One region of the Pseudoalteromonas sp. P1-8 genome, then DNA from elsewhere that is predicted to be linked to it. Evidence: predicted binding sites of a transcription regulator. Region 1 holds the regulator's gene; the other holds the start of a gene.
What was found. Region 1 encodes NrdR, which represses ribonucleotide reductase genes. Its sites were predicted from a motif close to AAACACNANATNTNGTGTTT; they were not measured.
Positions count from the first base shown of each region.

Region 2: the regulator NrdR is predicted to act here: its motif matches at 1,965-1,984, upstream of nrdA (class 1a ribonucleoside-diphosphate reductase subunit alpha).

Region 1 is NZ_LJSO01000002.1:381,858-386,296, reverse strand. Features, by position in the region: gene ribBA (bifunctional 3,4-dihydroxy-2-butanone-4-phosphate synthase/GTP cyclohydrolase II) at 1-78, opposite strand, end outside; gene AN213_RS05255 (riboflavin synthase) at 121-774, opposite strand; gene ribD (bifunctional diaminohydroxyphosphoribosylaminopyrimidine deaminase/5-amino-6-(5-phosphoribosylamino)uracil reductase RibD) at 779-1,918, opposite strand; gene nrdR (transcriptional regulator NrdR) at 1,921-2,370, opposite strand; gene glyA (serine hydroxymethyltransferase) at 2,479-3,735, opposite strand; gene AN213_RS20155 (hypothetical protein) at 4,026-4,394, shown strand.
Region 2 is NZ_LJSO01000001.1:574,085-578,523, forward strand. Features, by position in the region: gene gyrA (DNA topoisomerase (ATP-hydrolyzing) subunit A) at 1-134, opposite strand, end outside; gene ubiG (bifunctional 2-polyprenyl-6-hydroxyphenol methylase/3-demethylubiquinol 3-O-methyltransferase UbiG) at 311-1,021, shown strand; gene AN213_RS02625 (HAD family hydrolase) at 1,021-1,695, shown strand; gene nrdA (class 1a ribonucleoside-diphosphate reductase subunit alpha) at 2,088-4,373, shown strand.

The sequences.
Region 1 (4,439 bases):
GTCTTCATCGTCCATTAAAATAACCATTTTACCGGCTTTAATGTCATCGATAATTTCTTGCGCGCTGTGTAAATTCATAATGTGCCCATGAGAGTATGATTAATAGTGACGTATCTTTGCTTATTTAATAAAGCCAGCTTGTGCTAACAAGCTCATTGATATGTCTGAACGGGAAGGTTGTTCAGCCCCTTTAATTAGGCGCTCTAAATAGCGAGCAATCTGGTCAACTTCTAAGTTCACCTGAGTCCCCACCTGAAATTCTGCAATCGTTGTTTGCTCTGCAGTATGCGGAACAATCGTCAGCTTAAAGCGATTTTGCTCAACCTCGTTGACGGTTAGGCTAATGCCATCAATACACACAGAACCTTTGTACGGAATGTACTTCATTAAATCATTGTCTGTGCTTAACCAGTACTCGGTTGCACGAGCATTGGGACTAATACTTTCGACAGTCGCAATACCATCAACATGCCCTGACACTAAGTGCCCACCTAAGCGAGAAACCGGTTGCATGGCTTTTTCGAGGTTAACTGTTTGACCTTTTTTATAATGTGCAAACCCAGTTAAGCTAATTGTTTCGTTTGATAAGTCAGCACTAAAACCATCGCTATGTTTAGCGACAACCGTTAAACACACACCATTGGTGGCAATACTGTCACCGAGCTTGACGTCTTTCATATCCAAATTAGGGCTTTGAATACGAATAGCTAGATCACCTTGCTTTTGTGTTAGTTCAACAATTTTACCTGTTGCTTCAATAATTCCAGTAAACATAGTGCTACTCTTTATTTTCAATGTCTGTGGCTTGCTTTGCTTTTATCGCTGTTAAGCGAATATCATCGCCAATCATCACTGTATCAGTAAAGGTCAGTTCAGTGATATCACTCATCATGGTGACTTCTGCAAAGTTTAGTAAGCTTTTGCCCATATCACCTATTAACTTAGGGGCAATATAAACAATGTATTCGTCAATTAAATCTTGCTCTGCGAACACCCCTGCAAGGGTTGCACCCGCTTCGAGCCAAATATGATTAAATTGTAGTTCAGCAAGACGCTTTAAAACCGCCGATAAATCAACTTTATTGTTATTTGCTGGCACCACTTCGTGTTTAACAAAGTGAGGCCACTTGGTATGATTATCAAGCGACGTGGTAAAAATTATCATCGGGCTCTCGATGCTGAATAACGCAAGTTCAGGCGTTAACCTGTTTTGTGAGTCAATAATGATTCGGGTTGGTTGGCGCAAAGGCAACGAGGTTGGCATGGTAAATGGCAACTCATCAACACGGACATTAAGTTTGGCATTATCAGTAATAACGGTGTCTGCACCGGTTAGGATAGCACAGCTTTGCGCACGAAATGCTTGCACATCTTGGCGCGCCTTAGGGCCTGTTATCCATTTACTTTGGCCGTTATTTAGCGCTGTTTTACCATCTAAACTACATGCCATTTTACAAGTCACATATGGCAATCCAGATTCCATACGCTTTAAAAAACCTTTATTTAAATCGCGCGCTTGTTGTTCAAGTAAACCAGATGCAACGCTAATACCGGCGTCAGCTAAAATTTGTAGGCCGCGACCACTCACCGCAGGGTTTGGGTCAACCATAGCAGCAATGACCTTACTTACACCTGCTGCTTTTAAACCTTCGGCACAAGGTGGAGTGCGCCCATAGTGACTACAAGGCTCTAAAGTCACATATGCAGTGGCGCCTTTCGCGTTGTCGCCAGCTACAGCCAAGGCATTCACTTCAGCATGGCCCTGCCCTGCTAATTGATGAAACCCTTCACCGACTATTTCGCCATCTTTAACCAAAACACAGCCAACATTCGGGTTTGGCGTCGTAGTAAAACGACCTTGTTTAGCAAGCTCAATGGCACGCGCCATGTAAGCTGTATCAAGCTCTGTAAACGACATGATTAATCACCTAAACGAGCGATCTCTTCACCAAACTCGCGAATATCTTCAAATGAACGATAAACCGATGCAAAGCGCACATAGGCTACTTTGTCGAGTTTCTTTAGTGACTCCATGATGCATTCGCCAATTAAATGGCTAGAGATTTCACGCTCACCCGTAGCACGAAGTTGAGATTTAATAATGTTAACGACTTCATCGACCTGCTCAGTGCTCACTGGGCGTTTCTCTAAAGCGCGATGCAAGCCATTCAGTAATTTGTCTTCATTGAATGGTTCGCGGCTACCATCTTGCTTGATGACTCTTGGCATCACAAGTTCAGCGCCTTCAAAGGTGGTAAAGCGCTCATGGCATTCGTTACATTCACGTCGACGTCTCACTTGGTGACCACCGCCAACTAGTCGAGAATCAATTACTTTAGTATCTTTTGCGGTGCAAAAAGGGCAATGCATAGGGTTCAACTTCCGTTTATAAAAAACAAAAAAAGGCCGCTTAGTAAGCGGCCTTTATAATAGCAAAAAACAACGCTATTGTTATCTTAATTACGGTTTAACTAGTAATTAAGCGTAAACTGGTAATTTTTTACAGATAGCTTTAACTTTCTCTTTTACTTCTGCTTGTACAGACTCATCGTTGATGTTGTCTAGTACGTCACAGATCCAGCCTGCAAGCTCTTTTGACTCAGCTTCTTTGAAACCACGGCGAGTAATAGCCGGAGAACCAATACGAAGACCAGACGTTACAAACGGTGAACGTGGGTCGTTTGGTACTGAGTTTTTGTTTACAGTGATGTTTGCGTTACCTAGTGCAGCGTCAGCATCTTTACCTGTGATATCTTTATCGATTAGGTCAAGAAGGAATAAGTGGTTGTCTGTTTTACCAGAAACAACTTTATAGCCACGCTCTTGCAGTACTTCAACCATTGCTTGTGCGTTCTTAACAACTTGCGCTTGGTACGCTTTGAATTCTGGTTGTAATGCTTCTTTGAAAGCAACCGCTTTAGCAGCGATGATGTGACATAAAGGACCACCTTGACCGCCAGGGAAAACAGCGCTGTTTAGCTTTTTGTAGATCTCTTCATCTCCACATGCAGAAACGATTAGACCGCCACGAGGACCTGCTAATGTTTTGTGAGTTGTTGTTGTAACAACGTGTGCGTGAGGGATTGGGCTTGGGTATACACCAGCCGCGATAAGACCAGCAACGTGAGCCATATCTACGAATAAGTATGCACCTACTTTATCAGCGATTTCACGGAATTTAGCCCAGTCAACAACGCCTGAGTATGCAGAGAAACCAGCGATGATCATTTTTGGCTTGTGCTCTAATGCAAGTGCTTCAACTTGAGCGTAATCAATTTCGCCTGTTTCGTCGTTTAGGCCGTATTGAATTGCATTGTACGTTTTACCAGAAAAGTTAACGTGTGAGCCGTGAGTTAAGTGACCACCATGAGCTAAGCTCATACCTAGTACTGTATCGTGCGGCTGAAGAAGAGCTTGGAAAACAGCTGCGTTTGCTTGTGAACCCGCATGTGGTTGAACGTTAGCGTAATCTGTGCCGAATAATTCGTTTGCACGGTCAATTGCTAATTGCTCAACAACGTCAACATGCTCACAACCGCCATAGTAACGTTTGCCTGGGTAACCTTCAGCATATTTGTTGGTAAGCTGAGAACCCTGCGCTTCAAGTACGCGTGGGCTACAGTAGTTTTCAGACGCGATCAGTTCGATGTGCTCTTCTTGACGAGCCGTCTCTTTATTGATGGCTGCAAATAACTCTGGATCGAAATCCGAAATATTCATGCTACGTTCTAACATGGGGTCTCCTAAGGCAACGTGTATGGTGTTTTTTAAAGGCTGTATTGTACGCTTAAAACGCACTTTTGCCTATCTTGTAAAGATGAACATATTTAAACAGGGATTGAATTTATTTCACAGTGTTTTAATAATGATATTTTTTTATTGATACATAACAAAAATTTATAAATTTAAAATATTTCATAGATATTTAAAATGTTACTTAAACAAAAATCGCTCTGTTAAATTGCGTTTTTATTAGGGCAAACTAAGCTTATAAGACTGGTCAATATCAAGGATGGTATAAGTACATGTTAGCTAAACCAATATACGAATTAGTCCCCTACGGATACTTTTTTCTCGGCATCAGTTGTATCACATTAGCCAATAATTATGTGCCTACATTAATCGGTGTAATCTTATTTTTATTAGGTGCTAACATTTGGCGGATGCGTTCTGAAGCCAGAAGAACCGATCATTCAAGCCAGCGAGTCAAGCAAAGAAAACGTCGCTATTACTATGAATTTAAACCTTTTATCATTTTTATTTCGGCATTCACCTTGATGCAATGGACGCAAAATGAACTCGTTTCGGTGATCAGTATTTTGCTGTGTATCTCGGCAGGGGTCATTCTAAGCATGCGGATTTTAAACCGTCATAGCCATTCGTTACTTCATTGAGTGCTTTATTAAAAGACTGCATAAAAAAGAGCGGCTTAGCCGCTC
Region 2 (4,439 bases), on a different contig from region 1:
TGAACTGGCTTTAAGCCGTCACGTACGTCTGGCAATGCACGTCCTACGATTACACTCATCGCGTAATCAAGGTAGGAGTTTTTTAATTCATCTTCAATATTGACTGGCAGAATTTCATTGGCGAGATCAGTCATTTGATTTCACATTCCTTCAGTATTGACTCATTAAGAGGCAAACCGCCGTCTTAAGAGCTTTAGTTATTATTTCCAGACCATGCTATCACAATTTATTTAGATTTACAGGCGCTAAATCTTTGCGATTTATTAATTTCCCCCTATATAATGGCCTCAGATTAACGAGGAAGTTTTTTATGACCGAGCATCAAAATGTAGATAATGCAGAAATTGCAAAGTTTGAAGCCATCGCAGAACGTTGGTGGGACCGCGATGGAGAGTTCAAACCCCTTCATGAAATAAATCCTCTTCGCTTGGATTTTGTCGCTGATAAAGTAGGCGGCTTATTTGATAAGGAAACCTTAGATGTTGGCTGTGGTGGCGGCATCTTAAGTGAAAGTATGGCGCGGATGGGCGCTAAAGTAACCGGCATCGATATGGGCCAAGAGCCACTTACCGTTGCTAAGTTACATAGTTTAGAAACAGGCGTACCTGTTGATTATATAAAGGTACCTGCAGAGCAATTTGCTGCTGAGCACCCTGCTCGCTTTGATGTTGTGACCTGTATGGAAATGCTTGAGCATGTTCCAGATCCTGCTTCTATTATTCGTGCTGTAGCAAAGCTTGCTAAACCGGGCGCCGATGTATTCTTTTCAACATTAAATAAAACACCAAAAGCTTATTTGTTTGCTATTGTCGGTGCTGAAAAGCTTTTAAAGATGGTTCCTGAAGGTACTCATGACCATAAAAAGTTCATCAAACCTGCACAGCTTATTGCATGGGCAGAAGAAGCGGGATTAAAAGTACGCGCCAGTACCGGCCTTAACTATAACCCGTTTTCTAAGCAGTACAGCTTAAATGATGATGTAAGTGTTAATTACATCCTCCACTTTGAGAAACTAGCCTGATGAGTGGTGTACAAACACCCTCTATCGATTTTGATGCTTTTATCTTTGATTTAGATGGCACACTACTCGATACCGCAGATGACTTAGGTGGCGCATTGAACCGCGTGTTAGCAGATGCCAATGTGGCGCCTGTTGCTGAGCATGTTTATCGCCCTGCTGCGTCTAACGGTGCAAATGCATTATTAGAAGTAGGGTTTGGGGATAAATGGCCCGAACTTGAACAACTCGCCTTGCGCCAGCAGCTTCTTGACTACTACGCCGAAGATATTGCTGTGCACAGTAAATGTTTCAATGGCATAGAACAGCTTTTAATTGCACTTGAGCAAAACAATATTAAGTGGGGCATTATGACTAATAAGCCCGGCTTTTTAACTGAGCCCTTAGTGCAGGCTATTCCCTCTTTGCGTGATGCAAAGGCAGTTGTGAGTGGCGATACATTAGCTGTGTCAAAACCATCACCGGATCCACTATTACACACTGCTGAGATCTTAGATGTTGATCCGAGCCGTTGTTTGTATATCGGTGATGCTGAACGTGATATTCAAGCTGCAAAAGCGGCCAATATGTACAGCGCAACAGCGTTATGGGGTTATATACCCAGTGTAGACGCTGCACTTGGCTGGCAAGCGGATTTCAATTGGCAAACGCCAATAGATGGTTTTAACCATATATAGTGTTATTTGATAACTTAAACACCATATATTGTGATTTGATTTACTTTTGAGCATTCATTGATGATAAAAAAATCAGTCAAAATTTATTTTTAAAAACGGTAAATTTTCTGGATCTTTTGTTGATTTCTACAAATTTCGTCGTCTATGAATGTTCAAAGGTTAATGGTCACTAACACAATGCGTTTATCCAATAGTTATCCACAAAATGGGGCAATTCTATCCCTTGCAAAACAGCGCAGACCACACTATCTTGTGATCTGCAATTTAAACAACACCAGATATTGTGGCTAAATGTTATTCAATTAGATCACCCTGGCGTTTAATAATAATAATTACATAAAGAATACCTTTGTCTTTACAACTATAATTTCCCAAGGAATACAGGCAAAACTATGAACCAACAGCTATCTGTAAGCAAACGTGACGGCCGTAAAGAGTCACTTGATCTAGATAAGATCCATCGCGTGATCGCTTGGGCCGCAGAAGGTCTAGAGAATGTGTCTGTCTCACAAGTTGAATTAAAATCACATATTCAATTTTATGACGGCATTCGTACCGATGACATTCATGAAACAATCATCAAAGCTGCAGCTGATCAGATCTCTAAAGATACGCCTGATTACCAATACCTAGCTGCTCGCTTAGCTGTATTCCATTTACGTAAAAAAGCGTACGGTCAATTTGAGCCACCACGCTTATACGATCACATCACTAAATTAGTTGAAGACAAGCGTTATGATCAACACCTACTTGTTGATTATACCGAGCAAGAAATTGACGAGTTAGATGCTTACATCGATCACAACCGTGACTTAAACTTCAGCTACGCTGCTGTAAAGCAACTTGAAGGTAAGTATTTAGTTCAAAACCGTGTTACTGGTGAAATCTACGAAAGTGCACAGTTTTTATATATCTTAGTGGCTGCAAGCTTATTCTCTGATTATCCAAAAGAGACACGTCTTGATTACATCAAGCGTTTTTATGATGCAGTATCTACATTCAAAATTTCATTACCTACACCTATTATGGCAGGTGTACGTACTCCTACACGTCAGTTCAGCTCATGTGTACTTATTGAATGTGGTGATAGCCTAGATTCTATTAATGCAACATCGTCTGCGATTGTTAAATACGTTTCACAACGTGCCGGTATTGGTATTAATGCCGGTCGCATTCGTGCCCTTGGTAGCCCTATTCGTAACGGCGAAGCGTACCACACAGGTTGTATTCCGTTTTATAAGCACTTCCAAACAGCAGTTAAGAGCTGTTCACAAGGTGGTGTTCGTGGCGGCGCAGCAACGTTGTTCTACCCACTTTGGCACTTAGAAGTTGAAAACCTACTTGTTCTTAAGAACAACCGTGGTGTTGATGATAACCGTGTACGTCACCTTGACTACGGTGTGCAGTTCAACAAATTAATGTATAGCCGTTTAATCAAAGACGATTACATCACATTATTTAGCCCTTCAGATGTACCAGGTCTATACGATGCGTTCTTTGAAGATCAAGCAAAGTTTGATGAGCTATACATCAAATACGAGCAAGACGAGTCAATTCGTAAAAAACGTATTAAGGCGATTGAGTTATTCTCAATGTTTGCACAAGAGCGTGCGAGCACAGGTCGTATCTACTTACAAAACGTTGACCACTGTAATACGCACAGCCCGTTCATCTCGACTGTGGCACCAATTCGTCAATCTAACTTATGTTTAGAAATTGCATTACCAACTAAGCCACTTACCAATGTAATGGATGAAGAAGGTGAAATTGCACTTTGTACGCTGTCGGCGTTTAACTTAGGTGCAATTGAATCACTTGACGAATTAGAGGAACTTGCTGAACTTGCAGTACGTGCTCTTGATAACTTACTTGATTTCCAAGACTACCCTGTTCCTGCGGCGAAAAACGCAACTATGGGTCGTCGTACGCTAGGTATTGGTGTTATTAACTACGCGTACTACTTAGCGAAAAATGGTAAGCGTTACTCAGATGGCAGCGCAAATGCCCTAACTCACAAAACATTTGAAGCAATTCAATATTATCTAATGAAAGCATCAAATGAGTTAGCGAAAGAACGTGGTGCGTGTCCTAAATTTAACGAGACAACGTATTCTCAAGGCATTATGCCAACAGATACTTACAAGCGTGACCTAGATCAGTTCTGTGAAGAGCCGCTTCACTTAGATTGGGACTCATTACGCGAAAGCATTAAAGAGCACGGTATGCGTAACTCTACGCTATCTGCCCTAATGCCTTCAGAGACATCATCGCAAATCTCTAACGCAACAAATGGTATTGAACCACCACGTGGTCATATCAGCGTTAAAGCAAGTAAAGATGGTATCTTAAAGCAAGTAGTGCCAGATTATGAAAATCTGAAAGATAACTACGAGCTACTGTGGGATATTCCTTCAAACGATGGTTACCTACAACTTGTTGGTATTATGCAAAAATTCGTTGACCAAACGATCTCTGCAAACACTAACTATGATCCATCTAAGTACGAAGGCGGTAAAGTACCTATGAAGGTGCTATTAAAAGACCTACTGACTGCGTATAAACTTGGTGTTAAAACCCTGTACTATCACAACACACGTGATGGTGCATCAGACTCTCAAGATGAGTTAACACCAGAGGTAGAAGATGACGGTTGTGCAGGCGGCGCTTGTAAAATCTAATTAAATTAATAACATAACAAAAGCGGGCTCATTAGCCCGCTTTGTCCTGACTGTTTTTTGAGAAAT